2 regions of the Paenibacillus sp. YIM B09110 genome follow, and region 2 is predicted to be linked to the other one. Evidence: a T-box and tRNA genes for the amino acid it is inferred to sense, from the RefSeq annotation. Region 2 holds a T-box; the other holds one or more tRNA genes.

Evidence for each region. A T-box is a leader RNA that pairs with one kind of tRNA and senses whether it is charged. The one in region 2 lies ahead of V8F51_RS07475 (valine--tRNA ligase), so its partner is inferred to be a tRNA-Val.
Region 1: it encodes a tRNA-Val, which carries the amino acid that the T-box ahead of V8F51_RS07475 (valine--tRNA ligase) is inferred to sense. The anticodon was not compared.

What each region holds. Positions count from the first base shown of each region.
Region 1 covers NZ_JBANSP010000002.1:303,641-308,015, reverse strand. Annotated here, with positions in the region: gene V8F51_RS03685 (MBL fold metallo-hydrolase) at 78-809, shown strand; gene V8F51_RS03680 (DUF3892 domain-containing protein) at 891-1,130, shown strand; gene V8F51_RS03675 (hypothetical protein) at 1,253-1,420, opposite strand; gene V8F51_RS03670 (hypothetical protein) at 1,595-1,726, shown strand; tRNA gene V8F51_RS03665 (tRNA-Val) at 1,921-1,993, shown strand; gene V8F51_RS03660 (hypothetical protein) at 2,623-2,979, shown strand; gene V8F51_RS03655 (hypothetical protein) at 3,239-3,388, opposite strand; gene V8F51_RS03650 (hypothetical protein) at 3,848-4,009, opposite strand.
Region 2 covers NZ_JBANSP010000004.1:159,832-164,206, reverse strand. Annotated here, with positions in the region: gene V8F51_RS07480 (LysM peptidoglycan-binding domain-containing protein) at 1-615, shown strand, start outside; T-box leader at 1,218-1,474, shown strand; gene V8F51_RS07475 (valine--tRNA ligase) at 1,529-4,189, shown strand; gene V8F51_RS07470 (bifunctional folylpolyglutamate synthase/dihydrofolate synthase) at 4,216-4,375, shown strand, end outside.

The sequences.
Region 1 (4,375 bases), on a different contig from region 2:
AGAGGGGCGAATGTGCATCTACATTTGGCATCAACAAGCAATTTTTGGTACAGTGATTACATGATAACGATGGAGGAATCATTATGATTATTCAAATGGTTGGGACCGGTAGTGCTTTTGCCAAAAAATACGATAATAACAACGCCTTGATCGAAGCGGGAAGCTTTCGCTTGCTGCTGGACTGCGGCATAACGCTTCCTAAGGCGCTTCATCAAACAGACCTAACTTTCAATGATCTTGACGCCGTATTAATTAGCCATATCCATGGCGATCATGTTGGCGGATTAGAAGAGCTTGCCTTTCAAATGATGTTTAAATATGGGCGTAAACCGGTTCTTTATATTGTAGAAGATATTATCGAACCTCTATGGGAGCAGACGCTTCGCGGAGGGCTTACGCAAGGCCCTCTGCAGACGCTGAACGATTTTTTTGAAGTGCGAAAGCTTCGTGCTGACCGTGAAACCGAGATTGCGCCAGGCTTAACGGTGCTGCCGATAGAAACGAAACATATCGAGAACAAGAAGAGCTACTCCTTCCTATTCAACCGCCGCTTCTTCTACAGCGCTGATATGCGTTTCGACGGAGAACTGCTGCAGAGACTCGTCAATGATGGGGTTGAGACAATCTATCATGATTGTCAACTGGAAACGCCGGCCGTCGTTCATGCAGGCATAGACGAGCTGATGACCCTGCCTGACGAGATCCAACAGAAAACGTGGCTCATGCATTATGGCGATTCGATGGAACAATTCATTGGCAAGACGGGTTCTATGCGATTTGTAGAGCAGTTGAAGCGTTACGAGGTATAACAATGAGGATATGACGATTTCCGCGTCCGTGTATGAGTGCAGTTTAAAGTTCGCATACTATTGGGCGGGAGGCTGATCGCAATGGAACCGAATAACGGACAAGAAGAAGTAGTAGCCGTCAGAAAAAATGGCGATGGCAGTATCGTCAAATTCAAGCTTTCGTCTGGCAATGTGGTCGACTATCTAACTGCTCAGTCAATGGTCCGCAATAACGAGATCAACAACCTGCAATTGTTCCGTGGCCGCGACCATGAAGAGCATTTACGGTCGGTGCCTGACGGGCGCACAGATAATAATCTAGATAGCTTACCAACTTTCTAAGCGTTGATTAGTACGCATTGCGAAGCAACGCAACAAAGAAGAACCGACTGACGTCGGTTCTTCTTTGTTTGTTCGTGCATGCATGTATTGAATTAAGATGAATCTCATCGGACTATTCCTTTTCAGTGCTTTCTAGGGCCATCCTTCCCCAGCTTCCTTCTCCATATGAACTGCTCATCGTAAGCAAGCGAGTCGTCCTTCACAAACTTGGCGACACTTCCAATGACAATGCCGATAATCCCAAACATGCCAATCAGCCAAATAGCCAAATACGCATATTGCTCCGCCAACCGATACCGCCTCCTGCACGCTTTCTATATGTGTACGCGGATATGATCGGCTTTAGAATACGTATTCATAGGCATTTGCCAGCTATTATTAACCTCCCTAACAAACACCCAATCACAATGGAAACAGCCAACATACATTACAGAGTACTTTATGACAAGGAGGTGCATCGTATAATGTCTGGATATGTAGGCGGCGCCTTCCACCACAACAACAACAACATCGGTTTTATCTTGGTATTGTTCATCCTGTTGGTTATTATTGCTTGTAGCTGCGGAGTAGTAGGCGGCTATGGAAAAGGCTGCTAATTAGTACACACCGCTGCAATAATAATGCAGCATAAGCATTGCGCATGAACGATAGGGCTATCCTTAACAACATTAAGGGTAGCCCTATTTGCTCTATTTGCAGTGATCGAACTGTTTCTTCGAATAAAAATGAATATTATGGTTGACTTCGGTTTTCGATCCTGATATATTATTACTTGTCGCTAATGCAACTTGATCTGTTAGCTCAGCTGGGAGAGCACTATCTTGACAGGGTAGGGGTCAGTGGTTCGAGCCCACTACAGATCATACATGAATAAAGCCCGAAACGCCTTTACAAAAGGCTTTCGGGCTTTTTCCTTATTAATTGAACCTTGATGATTATATTAACGTGCTTGGGGGCTAATTAGGGTTAGCGAAAGCATTTAACGGTATAAAGTTAAGATGATAAGAAAAGTCTGTTTAAGGAAAATGTAGAATTGGACAAACTACGCGACATTAAGCTAACGTGCAGATTAGTTCAATCGCTTCGCGAATAATTCAAATAAGATGAATTTACCACTGCTACCGGCTTCGATAATAAAATAAGTTAATCCCCTGTCTTGTGAAAGTTTATCTTTCCCACATTAACCCCTATGCACACAAAGCATGTCCAACGACACCCTATCCACAAGTTATATTATGTCATGATTGATTCCAACCACAGTATTAATGGCCTGCTTCGCACCCTCTGCCACTTCTTTGAGAAAGGTCTTTGTTCTCCATTATTTCCTTCATGTGATTAACAATCAGGACGCAAACTAAAAGTCTGGCCAATCTACCATGCTCTATCAAAATGTGCGAATCTACCATGTCTTTAGCCTCGTCCGATATTTGCCTTCCATCATATGTTTATAGAGTTATATCTATCTTATTAATGAATTGGAGTGCTTTCAGAAATGGCGAAAAAGGCATGCAAAAAAAGATCACCCAGAACTAGAAAGAAATGTGGATCTTCCAATCAACTACAGCTTCTATTACAAGCCCAATTACAATTTCAAGCTCAAGTGCAAGCACAGTTGCAAGCTCAAGCTCAAGCCCAATTACAATTCCAAGCACAAGTTATGTCACAGATGCAAGAGCAGGCACAAGCAGATCAACAAGCACAAAGTCAATTGCAGGCTCTCCTTATAACTCAACATCAGGCGCAAATAGCATTACTAAGTCAAAGACAAATTCAATCAGATCGAACAATCGTGAATGTCAGAATGTCCGAGCCACCTCCACCGCCACCTCCAGAACCGCCAACCACGTAAGTAACGGCCTTGTAGTACGTTTCACATAACACTGCCATTTTCCAGCACGATTTATTTGCATAATACAAAGCCACCCTATATAAAGGTGGCTTATAATGTCTTCAGCTATTAGTGGAAATCGCTATACAAAAATCGCACTTATCCTTGAATAGCTGCTTTGTATCCCCATTACTCAAGAACGATTATAATTATCTAGCCCTTGTAATCCTTCCCGCAATGCATTTACTTCCGCCAATTCCATATAACGTACGCTCCCTGCTCATTTCTTTTTTCGCTGCCGACTTACGATCCGGCATTTGCCAACCTCGCTGTCGTCATCAATTTGAAACCATACTTCTGCATTGAACATCAGCAGCGGCACGATCACATTGCCATATACGGCGTAGTCTAAATATCGGTATTGTTTCATGAAGCAACCTTCCTCGAAGCCGGAGATCTGCTAATCAAGCAGCCGCTTCATGCTAATTGATATTGTGCGTATAACTTATCGAAAGCGTTTGATGTCACCTTATAACTATTCAATCTATGTCTACCTATTTCCTCCTGCACAATTCCGCGGCCTTAAACTACATCTTTGTGTACAGATAGTAATATGTACCTTAGTAGCTGAGGCTCTCCTCGATTTATACATTGACCTTGCGTTTCTTCATTTCGGGGTAACGTGGATGATCCCCTACCGTAAGTATTGCTCTTCTAAGCCCATTATACTGATTGCTTGAAATGGTCATCAAATTAGATTTAAGCCGAATTTCGCCTTTTTAACCAAAAAAATATGTTCTTGTTACGTTTATCTCTTTCGCAGGCCAGTTTCTATGAATAAAAAAAACGCTCATGAGAGCGACCTAGTACAACAAGCCAGTCAGAAAAACTACACTCGTTTTTCTTCTTTTTCAATGTAGTTCAATCCGCTCAAAGTTATTTTGGCTGTGGTTGTAAAATACATCATTGCTTTTCCACCTTGACCAGATCTGCTTACATTTGCGTTTTTAACAAAACCTTCATCAATCGTTATCTCAAGAACGTCTGCCAATATTTTGACAACAGGAAGGAACTCCCTCATTTGGTGTCGAAAGAATTTGGTATACAAGGAGTGATTCAACAAAGAGTAGAATAAGAGACTCAATTAGCCTTACTCAATTTATGATAGCAGTAATAGCTGCATTTGCTATCTTATACTTTTTCATTTCTGATTCAGGACCAAGTATGCTAGATAAGGTACAAGAAAACGTTAACAATTTTAAGGTGGTCAAGTAGCATGTTAAATCCGGCTTCACCCTAACTACTGAAGCCCATTTCACGGCGACCATCTACGAGCAAGCTCATGTCATTGCTTGGCAAGACGGCGAGATCATCGACTTTGGCGGTGTTATTGAGCTGCAAGACAAGCATACAGATG
Region 2 (4,375 bases):
TGGCTCGCCTCCTCTTCTCAATATGTGGACGAACCAAGCGAGTTCACCGAGCAGGAACGGAATGAGGAGCTGGAGCAGGCAGAGGAGCAAGCTGAGGAAGAGGCAGCTTTCGCCGAAGCGTATGCGCTTCTGGCGCTTGAAGAGCAAGCTCAGCGCGAGCTTGAGGCGGAGCTGGAAGCTCAGCAAGCATCTCAGCAAGCTGTGCAGCAAGTCGTTCAGCAGCCTGAGAAGCAAGAGCCGCGCGTCGCCTTCGCAAGCAAACCTCCGGAGGAGCAAGCTGAACAGCCGCCTAATGTCGGCATTATGACGCTGCTTCAGACGAGCCGCCGCGAGCAAGCTGCCCGTCAGGCAGCCGAGCAAGAGATCGCTACTCAGCAAGCGGCTGAGGATGCGCGTGCGCTGTCGTCCGGCGACGAGATTGAGTGGAAGAACTTATTCCTCGGCCGCAATGCAGAGGAGAATGAATTCCGCAAGATCCGGTTATGCATTGTTCAGCGCGATGAGACGCTTGATTCGATTGCGCTTCGCTACAGCATTAATCCTCGAGAAATATTAGTGCGCAATAATCTTAATGAGTCGGCCGTGTCGGAAGGGCAACTGCTTTATATTCCGTGAAATCCTTAATCAATAAAAATGGGTCCTATCACTCGTTCATTCGTGAACTGTGAAGGACCTTTTTTATGGAACGCACTATACGAGCCTAATCGAACTTCGTATCTTCGCCGTAAGAGCCTATATGCACTTACAGGGGCGATCACAAACTAAGCTTCTCTCTGTAAGAACAAATATGCTCTTACACGAGGCGTACGAGCGTAATTGAACTTCGTAATCGCGCTGTAAGAGCCTATATGCACTTACAGGGTCGATCACACACTCAGTCTCTCATTGTAAGACCATATATGCTCTTACACGAGGCACGCGTGCGTAATCGAACTTCGTAATCGCGCTGTAAGAGCCTATGCGCACTTACAGAGGCGATCACAAACCCAGTCTATCTCTGTAAGACCATATTCGAGGCGCGCGAGCCTATTCGAACTTTTTAATGGCGCTGTAAGAGCCTATATTCAATTTCAGAGGTGGATCCTACACCGAGCTTCTCTCTGTAAGAAGAAACATGCTCTTACACGAGGTGAGATTTATGTCAAAACGATGGGTTTTTCACCTGCTAAAGTTGACTCTAGCGCATAACAACGGTATTATGTATACATATAAGTGTCATAAAGACGTTGAAGGGGAATAGTACGCAGTGAAGCCTTCAGAGAGCGGAACCGTTACGCTGAGAGGTTCTGCAGGAAGTGACTGCTACGGGTCGCCCCGGAGTTGCCTGGATCAAGCGGAGAGTTTGCGAAACAATGCATCTCTCGCCCGCCTAAGTCAGGCCGGCTGCAGCCGTTATCTGTTCGAGTGTCGCGCGAATGATGTTTTTGCGTGAAACAAAGGTGGTACCACGGAAGCTAAACCTTTCGTCCTTTATTATGAGGGCGAGAGGTTTTTTTGTATTTATATCGATGTATGGAGGATGGAATCAATGTCAGAAAATCAAACAACGACTACGTCTACGGAAATGCCGACGACTTACGATCCGAAGGCAGCCGAGCAGAAATGGTATGACTATTGGCAGCAGGGCAAGTTTTTCGAAGCGGGCAAGCGTCCTGACGCGAAGCCTTATACGATTGTAATTCCGCCGCCGAACGTAACCGGCATGCTGCATATCGGGCATGCGCTCGACTTTACTTTGCAGGACATCTTGATTCGCACGAAGAGAATGCAAGGTTATGATGCGCTTTGGCTGCCGGGAACAGACCATGCCGGCATTGCGACGCAGACTCGCGTTGAGAGCAAGCTGCGCGAACAGGGCATTAGCCGCTACGATCTCGGACGCGAAGCATTCCTGGAGAAGGTATGGGAGTGGAAGGATCAATACGCGAGCACGATTCGTGATCAATGGGGCAAGATGGGCCTCTCGCTAGACTACTCCAGAGAGCGTTTCACGCTGGATGAGGGTCTCTCCAAGGCGGTTCGCGAAGTATTCGTTCGTCTGTACGAGAAAGGTCTCATCTACCGCGGCAAAAAAATCATTAACTGGGATCCTGCGGCACGCACGGCGCTCTCCGATATCGAAGTAGAATACAAAGAAGTGAACGGCAACCTGTACCATCTCCAATATCCGCTTAAGGACGGCTCCGGCTTCATAACGGTCGCAACGACTCGTCCGGAGACGATGCTTGGCGATACGGCTGTAGCTGTTCATCCGGAGGACGATGGCTACAAGCATCTTATCGGCCAAATGCTCATTCTGCCGATCGTTGGACGCGAGATTCCAATTATTGCAGACGAATATGTGGAGAAGGACTTCGGCTCCGGCGCGGTTAAGATTACGCCTGCTCATGACCCGAACGACTTCGAGGTAGGCCAGCGTCATAACCTGCCGCAAATTATTGTCATGGACGAAACGGGCACAATGAACGATCAAGCAGGTCCTTATGAAGGTCTGGATCGTACGGATTGCCGCAAGAAACTCGTGAAGGACTTGCAGGAGCAGGGCATCTGCATCCGTATCGAGGAGCATGTGCATCAGGTTGGCCACAGCGAGCGCAGCGGCGCCGTTGTTGAGCCATATTTGTCGACGCAATGGTTCGTTGCAATGAAACCTCTTGCCGAAGCGGCAATTGCGGCCCAAAAATCGGGCAAGGGCACGAACTTTATTCCTGAGCGGTTCGAGAAGATCTATATGAACTGGATCGAAAATGTTCGTGACTGGTGTATTTCCCGCCAATTGTGGTGGGGACACCGCATTCCGGCATGGTACAACGATGCTACCGGCGAGATTACCGTATCGCGTGACGACGTTCAAAATACGGAAGGCGCAACGTTCACACAGGATAACGACGTACTGGACACTTGGTTCAGCTCTGCTTTGTGGCCGTTCTCGACGCTTGGCTGGCCGGAGGAGACAGAAGAATTCAAGCGCTACTACCCAACGGACGTGCTCGTTACGGGTTACGACATCATCTACTTCTGGGTAGCGCGAATGATCTTCACGGCGCTTGAATTCACAGACGAAATTCCGTTCAAGGACGTGCTGATCCACGGTCTTGTCCGTGACGAGAACGGGCAGAAGATGTCCAAGTCGCTCGGCAACGGCGTTGATCCGCTCGATGTTATCGAGATGTACGGCGCGGACGCTATGCGTTATATGCTCTCAACGAGCAGCACGCCAGGCCAAGACTTGCGTTACCGCAAAGAGCGTGTCGAGCAGGCGCGCAACTTTGCCAACAAAATATGGAACGCATCTCGCTTCGCTCTTATGAATCTGGAAGGGTTCACCGCAGCGGATATCGATATAACTGTTAATCTCGGCACGTCCGACCGTTGGATCCTGCATCGCCTGAACGAAACGGTGCGCGATGTTACCCGCCTGATCGATAGCTACGAGTTCGGAGAGACGGGACGGTTGCTTAATAACTTCATCTGGGATGATCTTTGCGACTGGTATATCGAGTTTGCCAAGCTCAGCCTATATTCAACAGACGAAGCGGCTAAAAAAGCGACGCAGTCCGTCCTTGCTTATGTGCTTGACCGCACGCAGCGCTTGATTCATCCGTTCATGCCGTTCATCAGCGAGGAAATTTGGCAGCACTTGCCGCATGTCGGCGAGACGATCACTCTTGCGGAATGGCCGGTATACGATGCGGCGCTTGAAGCGCCTGAAGCAGTGAAAGAGATGGAGCTGCTGATGGGCCTCATCCGCTCCGTGCGTAATATTCGCGCAGAAGTGAATGTGCCAATGAGCAAGAAGGTTGAGCTTCTCATCAAGCCTTCGAGTGATGCGGAAGCGGCGATTCTCGCACGAAATGAAGAGTTCATCAAACGGTTCTGCGGCACATCGTTGCTAGAGACCGGAACTCACATCAGCGCTCCGGACAAAGCGATGTCAGCAGTCATTACTGGAGCGGAGCTATACTTGCCGCTGGCAGGCTTGATTGACATCGAGCAGGAAATCGCCCGTCTTGAGAAAGAACGTCAGAATTTAACGGCCGAAGTTGAGCGTGTGGAGAAGAAGCTGGGCAATGAAGGCTTCGTAGCGAAAGCGCCGGCTAAAGTCATCGAAGAGGAAAAAGCGAAGATGGCCGATTATGCGGAGAAACGCGAGAAGGTAGCGGCACGTATTGCGGAATTGCGCGGCTGAGAATAAGGGAAGAAGGATCGATACGTATGACGGAACAGTTCAACGAGCAGCGGCCGGCAGGGCCGCTGCATTCCTATACTGAAGCGGTGGAGTGGATTACAGGCCTCATCCCATTCGGAATTCGTCCGGGCCTCGACCGGATCGAGAAGCTGATGGAGCTGCTGGACAATCCTCATCGCAGACTGA